Regions from separate parts of the Kitasatospora sp. NPDC085464 genome, predicted to be linked through region 1. Evidence: riboswitches for the same ligand, from Rfam matches in the RefSeq annotation. Region 1 holds a riboswitch; the other holds the start of a gene.
The links. Region 1 has a riboswitch for cobalamin ahead of ACIGG8_RS23240 (HoxN/HupN/NixA family nickel/cobalt transporter). Riboswitches for the same ligand answer to the same signal wherever they lie in the genome.

Region 1 (3,394 bases):
GACCAGCACGGTGGGCCGCTCCAGGGCGGCGCCGTAGACGGAGACCGAGCCGTGGTCGCCGATCAGGCAGTCGGCGGCGACCAGGGCGGCCTGCCAGCCCTGGTGCGGCGGGATCAGGCGCAGGCCCATCCGGCGGGCGGCGTCGAGCAGGGCCTCGGGGTCGTGGCGGCTCCAGATGTTGGGGTGCAGGACGACGGCGACGGTGTACTCGTCGGCGGGCAGCCGGCGGACCAGGCGTTGGGGCAGGTCGGGCCGGCGGCCGAATAACGAGTGCTCGCTCCACGTGGAGTTGACGACGACGAGCCGCCGGCCGTCGACGGCGCCGAGCGCGGCGCGGTAGGCGTCGCGGGAGCGCAGGCTGCGCAGCATCCGGTCGAAGCACGGGTCGCCGACCACCCGGGCGACGTCCAGTGCCTCGGGGCAGGAGACCCGCAGGCGGTCCAGCTGCTCCGGGTGGGAGAGGCCGAGGACGTCCACGAACACCCGCCCGAGGTGGGTGAGTTCCTTGCGGGAGAGGCCGGCGGCGCTGACCGTGTCGCCGGTGGACTCGGTGACCAGGCGGTTGTAGCCGGCGCCGTGCGGGAGTACGACGAGCCGGGCGTCCAGGCGGTGCATGGAGGAGTGCACGGCGCAGGAGACGGCCAGGTCGAAGCGGTGCCGGACGGCGTCCTCCCAGTCCAGCAGGGTGAAGCCGGGCAGGCCGTGCAGGTACTCGTCCAGGGCGCGATCGGCGAAGGCGGAGCCGGGGTTGACGGTGAAGTACCGCTCGACGCCGTCCGGGTGCAGCAGGGTGAGGACGTCCAGGACCCGGGTGGCTGAGGTGAGGGTGCGGGCGACCGCCAGCACGCGGGCCTTGACCGGTCGGGTGTTCCAGCGGTCGGCGGGCCAGGCGTGGGGGTGGGACGGCACACCATGATCGTACTCACCCGGGGTGCCGGTGCGGCCGCGTTTCCCGAGTGTCGGTCAGCCGGCCGCGGCGGTGGGCTCGTGGTGCTCGGCGGCGACGCACTCGTCGAGGAGGGGGCGCATGTCCTGGTCGACGAGCCGGTAGCGCACGACTCGTCCGTCCTTGTCGCCGGTGACCACGCCGGCCGTGCGGAGCAGCCGCAGGGCCTGGGAGACGGCGGGGTCACGCATGCCGGTGGCGACCGCGAGGTCGGTGACGGCGAGCGGGCCCGCCCGGTGGAGGGCGAGCAGCAGGGCGAGCCGTCCGGGGTCGGCGAGCAGCGAGAACCGCTCGGCCCAGGACCGTACGTGCGCGGCGTCACCGATCGCGGCGATGGCCTCGCAGACCCGGTGTCCGTCGATGGTGCGGTGGCCCGCGCGGTCGGCCGGTACGAGATGCATGCGGACATTCTTGCAGGCGGGCGGCTGTGATCCTGGACACCTGCGCAGGTGCGCAGCCTTGCATGGGTCGGGGCCGGGCCCCTACCGTGTAGCCCGCCGTGGTGCTCGGGAAGACCGGTGACGGACCCTCAGGGGTCCGGAGTCCGGAGCGGCCCTCGCCACTGTGATCGGGCCGTTCCCCCGTCCGCGGGGGAGCGCCGTCCGTACCCACGACGTCACTGGGCGCCTCGCGCACCCGGGAAGGCGGGTACGGGCGTGTCCCGTAAGCCAGGAGACCGGCCGCGGCATCTCACGAAGTGATTCCACGAGGTGCTGGAGCGTGATCCGCAGATGACCCTGCCCGAAACCGCCGCCGCGGAGGCCGCGGCGGCTCCCTCCGTGCTGCCCACCTTCCGGTGGCGGCGCGAGGACACCGTCCGCACGGCCGGGCTGATGGGCGTGATCCTGGCCATGCACGTGGTGGCCTTCGGGACGCTCGTCTTCCTGGTGGCACCCGAGCGGTACGCGGTCGGTACCCAGGTCTTCGGGGTGGGCCTGGGTATCACCGCGTACACCCTCGGGATGCGGCACGCCTTCGACGCCGACCACATCGCGGTGATCGACAACACCACCCGCAAGCTGATGGCGGACGGCAAGCGGCCGGTCTCGGTGGGCTTCTGGTTCGCCCTCGGGCACTCCTCGATGGTGGTCATCATGGCCGCCCTGGTGGCGGGCGGCGCGCAGCTGGCGAACACGCTGATGGACGACGAGTCGAGCACGCACAAGTGGCTCGGGGTGGTCGGGACGACGGCCTCCGGCGCGTTCCTGTACCTGATCGGGGCGCTCAACCTGGCGGCGCTGCTCGGGATCCTCAAGGTGTTCCGGGCGATGCGCGCCGGGCAGTACGACGAGGCGGAGCTGGAGGCGCACCTCGACTCGCGCGGCTTCATGGCCCGGGTGCTGAACCGGGCCACCCGGTCGATCACCCGGCCGGGGCAGATGTTCCCGGTCGGCATGGTGCTGGGCCTGGGCTTCGACACCGCGACCGAGGTCACCCTGATGGTGATGGCCGGCTCGGGTGCGGCCGCCGGACTGCCCTGGTACGCGATCGTCTGCCTGCCGCTGCTGTTCGCGGCCGGGATGAGCCTGTTCGACACCCTGGACGGGACGTTCATGAACTTCGCGTACCAGTGGGCCTTCGCCAACCCGGTGCGCAAGGTGTACTACAACCTGACCATCACCGGGCTGTCGATCGCGGTGGCCTTCATCATCGGCACCATCGAGCTGGTCGGTGTGCTGCACGAGAAGTTCGACCTCACCGACCCGGTGAGCGGCTGGATCGCGGACATCTCGCTGGACAACGTCGGCTACGCGATCGCCGGGCTGTTCGTGGTGGTCTGGGCGCTGGCGATCGGGTACTGGAAGCTCGCCCGGGTGGAGAAGCGCTGGGCGCCCGAGGGCTCGTGACGGGTCCGAGCCCGGGGGCATGAGCGCGGCTCATGACGTCGGGCATGAGTGTGACTCATGGGGTCCCATGAGGTCGGCTCATGGCGTCGGGGGCATGAGGCGGGCTCATGGCGTCGGGGCATGAGCGCGGCTCATCCCACTGCCCCATGAGCGCGGCTCATGGGGCAGCGTCATGAGCGCCTCTCATGCGGCCGCGAGCAGCAGCGTTCCCGCGACGGCGAGCCCGGCGCCGACCACCTGGACCGGGCGCAGCCGCTCCTTGAACACCCCGCGTGCCATCAGCGCGGTGACCACGGGGTAGAGCGAGGAGAGGACGGCGGCCACCGTGGCCGAGCCGCGGTGCGAGGCCATCGCGAAGACGGCGTTGGCGACGACGTCGGCGAGACCGACCGCGGTGAGCAGCGGCAGCCGGGCCCGCAGTCCCGGCAGCAGGCCGGCCGCAGCCCCGGAGCGGCGCAGGCCGGCCACCAGGACGGTGCCGCCGACGGCGACGTTGCACAGCCGCTGGACGCACAGCACCAGCAGCAGGCCGCCGCCGGCCGAGGCGTGCGCGATCAGGGCCATCACCGTGCCGAAGCCGAGGGCGGCGCCCAGGGTGAGC
Region 2 (3,394 bases), on a different contig from region 1:
CGGATCGCCACCGGGGGCGGACAACTGCACCGGTACGACGAGCGGACCCGGACCCTGTACCTGTCGGACCGGCTGCGCCCCGGTCAGCAGGCCTTCCGGATGGCCACCCAGCTCGGCTACCTGGAACACGACTCCCTGCTGTCCGAACTCGCCGTCCAGGACAGTCCGGAGGGCTCCACCGCGTTCTCCCTCACCCGGATCGGGCTGGCCAACTACTTCGCCGCCGCCCTCGTCCTGCCGTACACCGCCTTCCACGCCCAGGCGGAGGCGGCGCGCTACGACATCGAGCACCTCGCCGACCACTTCGGCGTCGGCTACGAGACCGTCTGCCACCGCCTCAGCACCCTCCAGCGCTCAGGCCTGCGCGGCGTGCCGTTCTCGTTCGTCCGCGTCGACCGGGCCGGCAACGTCTCCAAGCGGCAGTCCGCCACGCCCTTCCACTTCTCCCGCACCGGCGGCACCTGCCCGCTGTGGAACGTCTACGACGCCTTCGCCTCACCCGGCCGGGTCCACGTCCAGGTCGCCGCCATGCCCGACGGCCGCCGCTACCTCTGGACCGCCCGCGCCGTCACCCGCTCACCCGGCGGCTGGGGCCGCCCCGGCAAGACCTTCGCCATCGGCCTCGGCTGCGAGATCCGCCACGCCGGACGGCTGGTGTACTCGGCCGGCCTCGCCCTCGGCGACGAGAGCGTCGCCACCCCGATCGGCCTCGGCTGCAAGGTCTGTGAACGTCCCGCCTGCCCCCAGCGCTCCGCCCCGGCCATCGGCCGTCCGCTGGCCGTCGACGAGCGCACCAGCACCTTCGTCCCCTACGCCGCGGTACCCGACCCCCGGAGCTGACGGCCGGAAACGGCGGCTCCGTCCTCGTCCCGGGAACGCCGGAGGCCGGTCGGGGCGACGTGGTGTCGTCTCGACCGGCCTCCGGTGTGGTGACGGTGGGACGGTGCGTGCCTCAGTGTGCGGAGGCGGCGGTCTCCGGGCTGGTCTCCGGCGTTGCGACGGCGGCCGCGGTCGCCGGCTTCGGGTTGAGGAGTCGTTCGGCGAGGTGGCCGAAGAGCAGTCCGAAGGAGGTCCAGAGGGTGAGCTGGATGGCGAGTGCGGCGAGGCGGAACTGCCAGAGGAGGGTGGCCGAGAAGTCCTCGGGGACCTCGTTGATGGCGGGCAGGAAGGCGTAGGCGAGGCCGATGGCCACGGCGAAGCCGAGGACGGCGACGACGGTGGCGTACCAGGTGCCCAGGCGTGGTGCGAGGCGCTTGCCGACGATCACCGCGGCGACCGCCAGCAGCACGCTGAGCGCCATCATCAGGAAGTACAGCGTGGTGCGCTTGCCGATGGTCTCCGGGTCGCCCACCGACGGCGGGTTGGCCGGGTACTTGAGGAACGGCACGACGTAGACCGCGACGAGTGCGACGCCGGACAGCAGGGCTGCGGCGGCGCGCGGGGAGAAGCGGCCGATGCGGCCGAGGGCGAAGCAGTAGGCGAGGGCGGCGATGCCGCCGAGGGCGACGCCGTAGAGGAGGATGCCGGTGGCCAGGCCCGCGGTGGACTGCAGGGAGCGGCTGACGATCTCCATCTCGGGTGCGCCGGGGGCGGCGTGGGCGTCCTCGTAGGCGATGGCTGCGTCCACGCGGGGTTCGCCGAGCAGGTAGGCGACGATGAGGGCGAGCAGGCCGGCGGCGAGGCCGGCGAGCATGCCGCGGACGAGCAGGGATCTGACGTTCACGGAGTTCACTGGTCTGTTTCCCCTGTTTTCCTGGTCAGTGGCAGGGGAAGCCGAGCAGGTGGCGGCCGTCGTGGACCCACTCGTGGACGTCTTCGCCGGAGATGAGGGAGGTGGCGCCCTGCTCGGCGCCGACGAAGTAGATCAGGGTCATCAGCAGGATGCCGAAGAAGACGGCCCAGGGCAGGATGGCCTTGACGGAGATGGGGGTGACCGCCGGGGCGGTGGGGGCTGCGGGGGCGATGGGGTGAGCCATGGCCGACCTCCTCTGGGAACACGCGTCCCGTTTCGGTGGAGCACGGACGGCAGGGCGGGTCTGACTCGCCGGGCCGAGGCGGGGGCCAGGGCTACGGCTTCACAGTGGCGCGACCGTGCCGGAGTCTCACCGGGCTTCCGCGCTCTGCCGTCTTCAGTTGTCGCAGGGACGGTACCGTGTCGCGAACGTCCGGCCAAGGGGCTTGACAGGGGGCTCACGGGCGCGCACCCGGCGCGTCGGACGGCGGGAGCACCGGTACGCACACGCGCGAAGGCCCAGTTCGGGGCAGGGAGGGGGACGGGTGACCGTCCGCGTGATCTTCATCGCACCGTCGATCGGAGCCGAACTGCGGGAGGCGAGATTCGGCGACGACGCCCCGCCGGAGGAGGCGGGCCTGGCCGCCGCCCGCGCGGCAGCCGCTGCGCTGCCCCCGGCGGCCCGTTCCTTCACCTCGCCCTCGGCGCGCTGCCGGCTGACCGCGGAGGCCCTCGGCCTCGCCGCCGAGCCGGCCGCGTCGCTGGCGGACCTGGACGTGGCCGCCTGGCGCGGGCAGCGACTGGAGGACGTCGCGGCCCGGGACCCGCAGGCGGTGTCGCGCTGGCTGACCGACCCGGAGGCGGCCCCGCACGGCGGGGAGTCGGTCACAGCGCTGTGCGCACGGGTGGGCGGCTGGCTGAACGGGCTGGCCGGGGACGGCGGGCGGGTCCTGGCGGTGGCCGAACCCGCGGTCGTCCGGGCCGCGGTGGTACGGGCGCTCGACCTGCCACCGACGGCGTTCTGGCGCCTCGACGTCCGGCCGCTGTCGGCCACCGAGCTGTCCGGCCGCGCTGGCCGCTGGAACCTGCTCTGCGGGACGGCTCTGATGCCGGTGTGACGGTGCCGTCGTGAGGGTGCGGGCAGGGTGCCGTCGGTGAGCGGCAGGACCAGTCGATCGGCTGTGGGCTACAGCGGCAGCTCGACCACCACGGGCCGGTGGTCCGAGACCGGCGTCCTCGGGGCCCGCGCCGGCAGGGACGGGTGCGGCCCGAGCCCGGTGGCGAGCACGTGGTCGAGCTGCACCAGGGGGCGGTGCGACGGGAAGGTGCGGACGCGGGCAAGGCGGCGCCAGCCCGGCCGGGCCGACAGACCGGCGGTCTGCGGCGTCGGAGTCGCGCGCGCCGGGGGAGTCGAGGGCGCCGACGGTGTCCAAGGCGTCGGCGGTGTCGAAGGCGTCGCGCGCTTCGACGGAGCGAGGAACTCGGCCGCGCCGAGGGTGGCCGCGGGGATCGCGCCGGGGATGTTGAAGTCGCCCAGCAGCACGTGCGGCCGGGGCAGGCCGGCGATCCAGCGGTGTACGGCGAGGAGTTGGCGGAGGTTCCACCCCGGGACGAACGACAGGTGCAGCGCCACCGCGGTGAACGGGCCGCGCCGCCCCTCCA

Region 2: it holds a riboswitch for cobalamin, as region 1 does, so the genes downstream of both, ACIGG8_RS08630 (CbtB-domain containing protein) here and ACIGG8_RS23240 (HoxN/HupN/NixA family nickel/cobalt transporter) in region 1, are expected to answer to the same signal.

The regions. Positions count from the first base shown of each region.
Region 1 is NZ_JBITTM010000026.1:66,947-70,340, reverse strand. Features, by position in the region: gene ACIGG8_RS23250 (hypothetical protein) at 1-909, opposite strand, end outside; gene ACIGG8_RS23245 (metalloregulator ArsR/SmtB family transcription factor) at 964-1,347, opposite strand; cobalamin riboswitch at 1,430-1,646, shown strand; gene ACIGG8_RS23240 (HoxN/HupN/NixA family nickel/cobalt transporter) at 1,678-2,793, shown strand; gene ACIGG8_RS23235 (DMT family transporter) at 2,977-3,394, opposite strand, start outside.
Region 2 is NZ_JBITTM010000007.1:233,194-236,587, forward strand. Features, by position in the region: gene ACIGG8_RS08620 (short-chain fatty acyl-CoA regulator family protein) at 1-840, shown strand, start outside; gene ACIGG8_RS08625 (CbtA family protein) at 953-1,732, opposite strand; gene ACIGG8_RS08630 (CbtB-domain containing protein) at 1,758-1,976, opposite strand; cobalamin riboswitch at 2,012-2,170, opposite strand; gene ACIGG8_RS08635 (histidine phosphatase family protein) at 2,278-2,850, shown strand; gene ACIGG8_RS08640 (endonuclease/exonuclease/phosphatase family protein) at 2,919-3,394, opposite strand, start outside.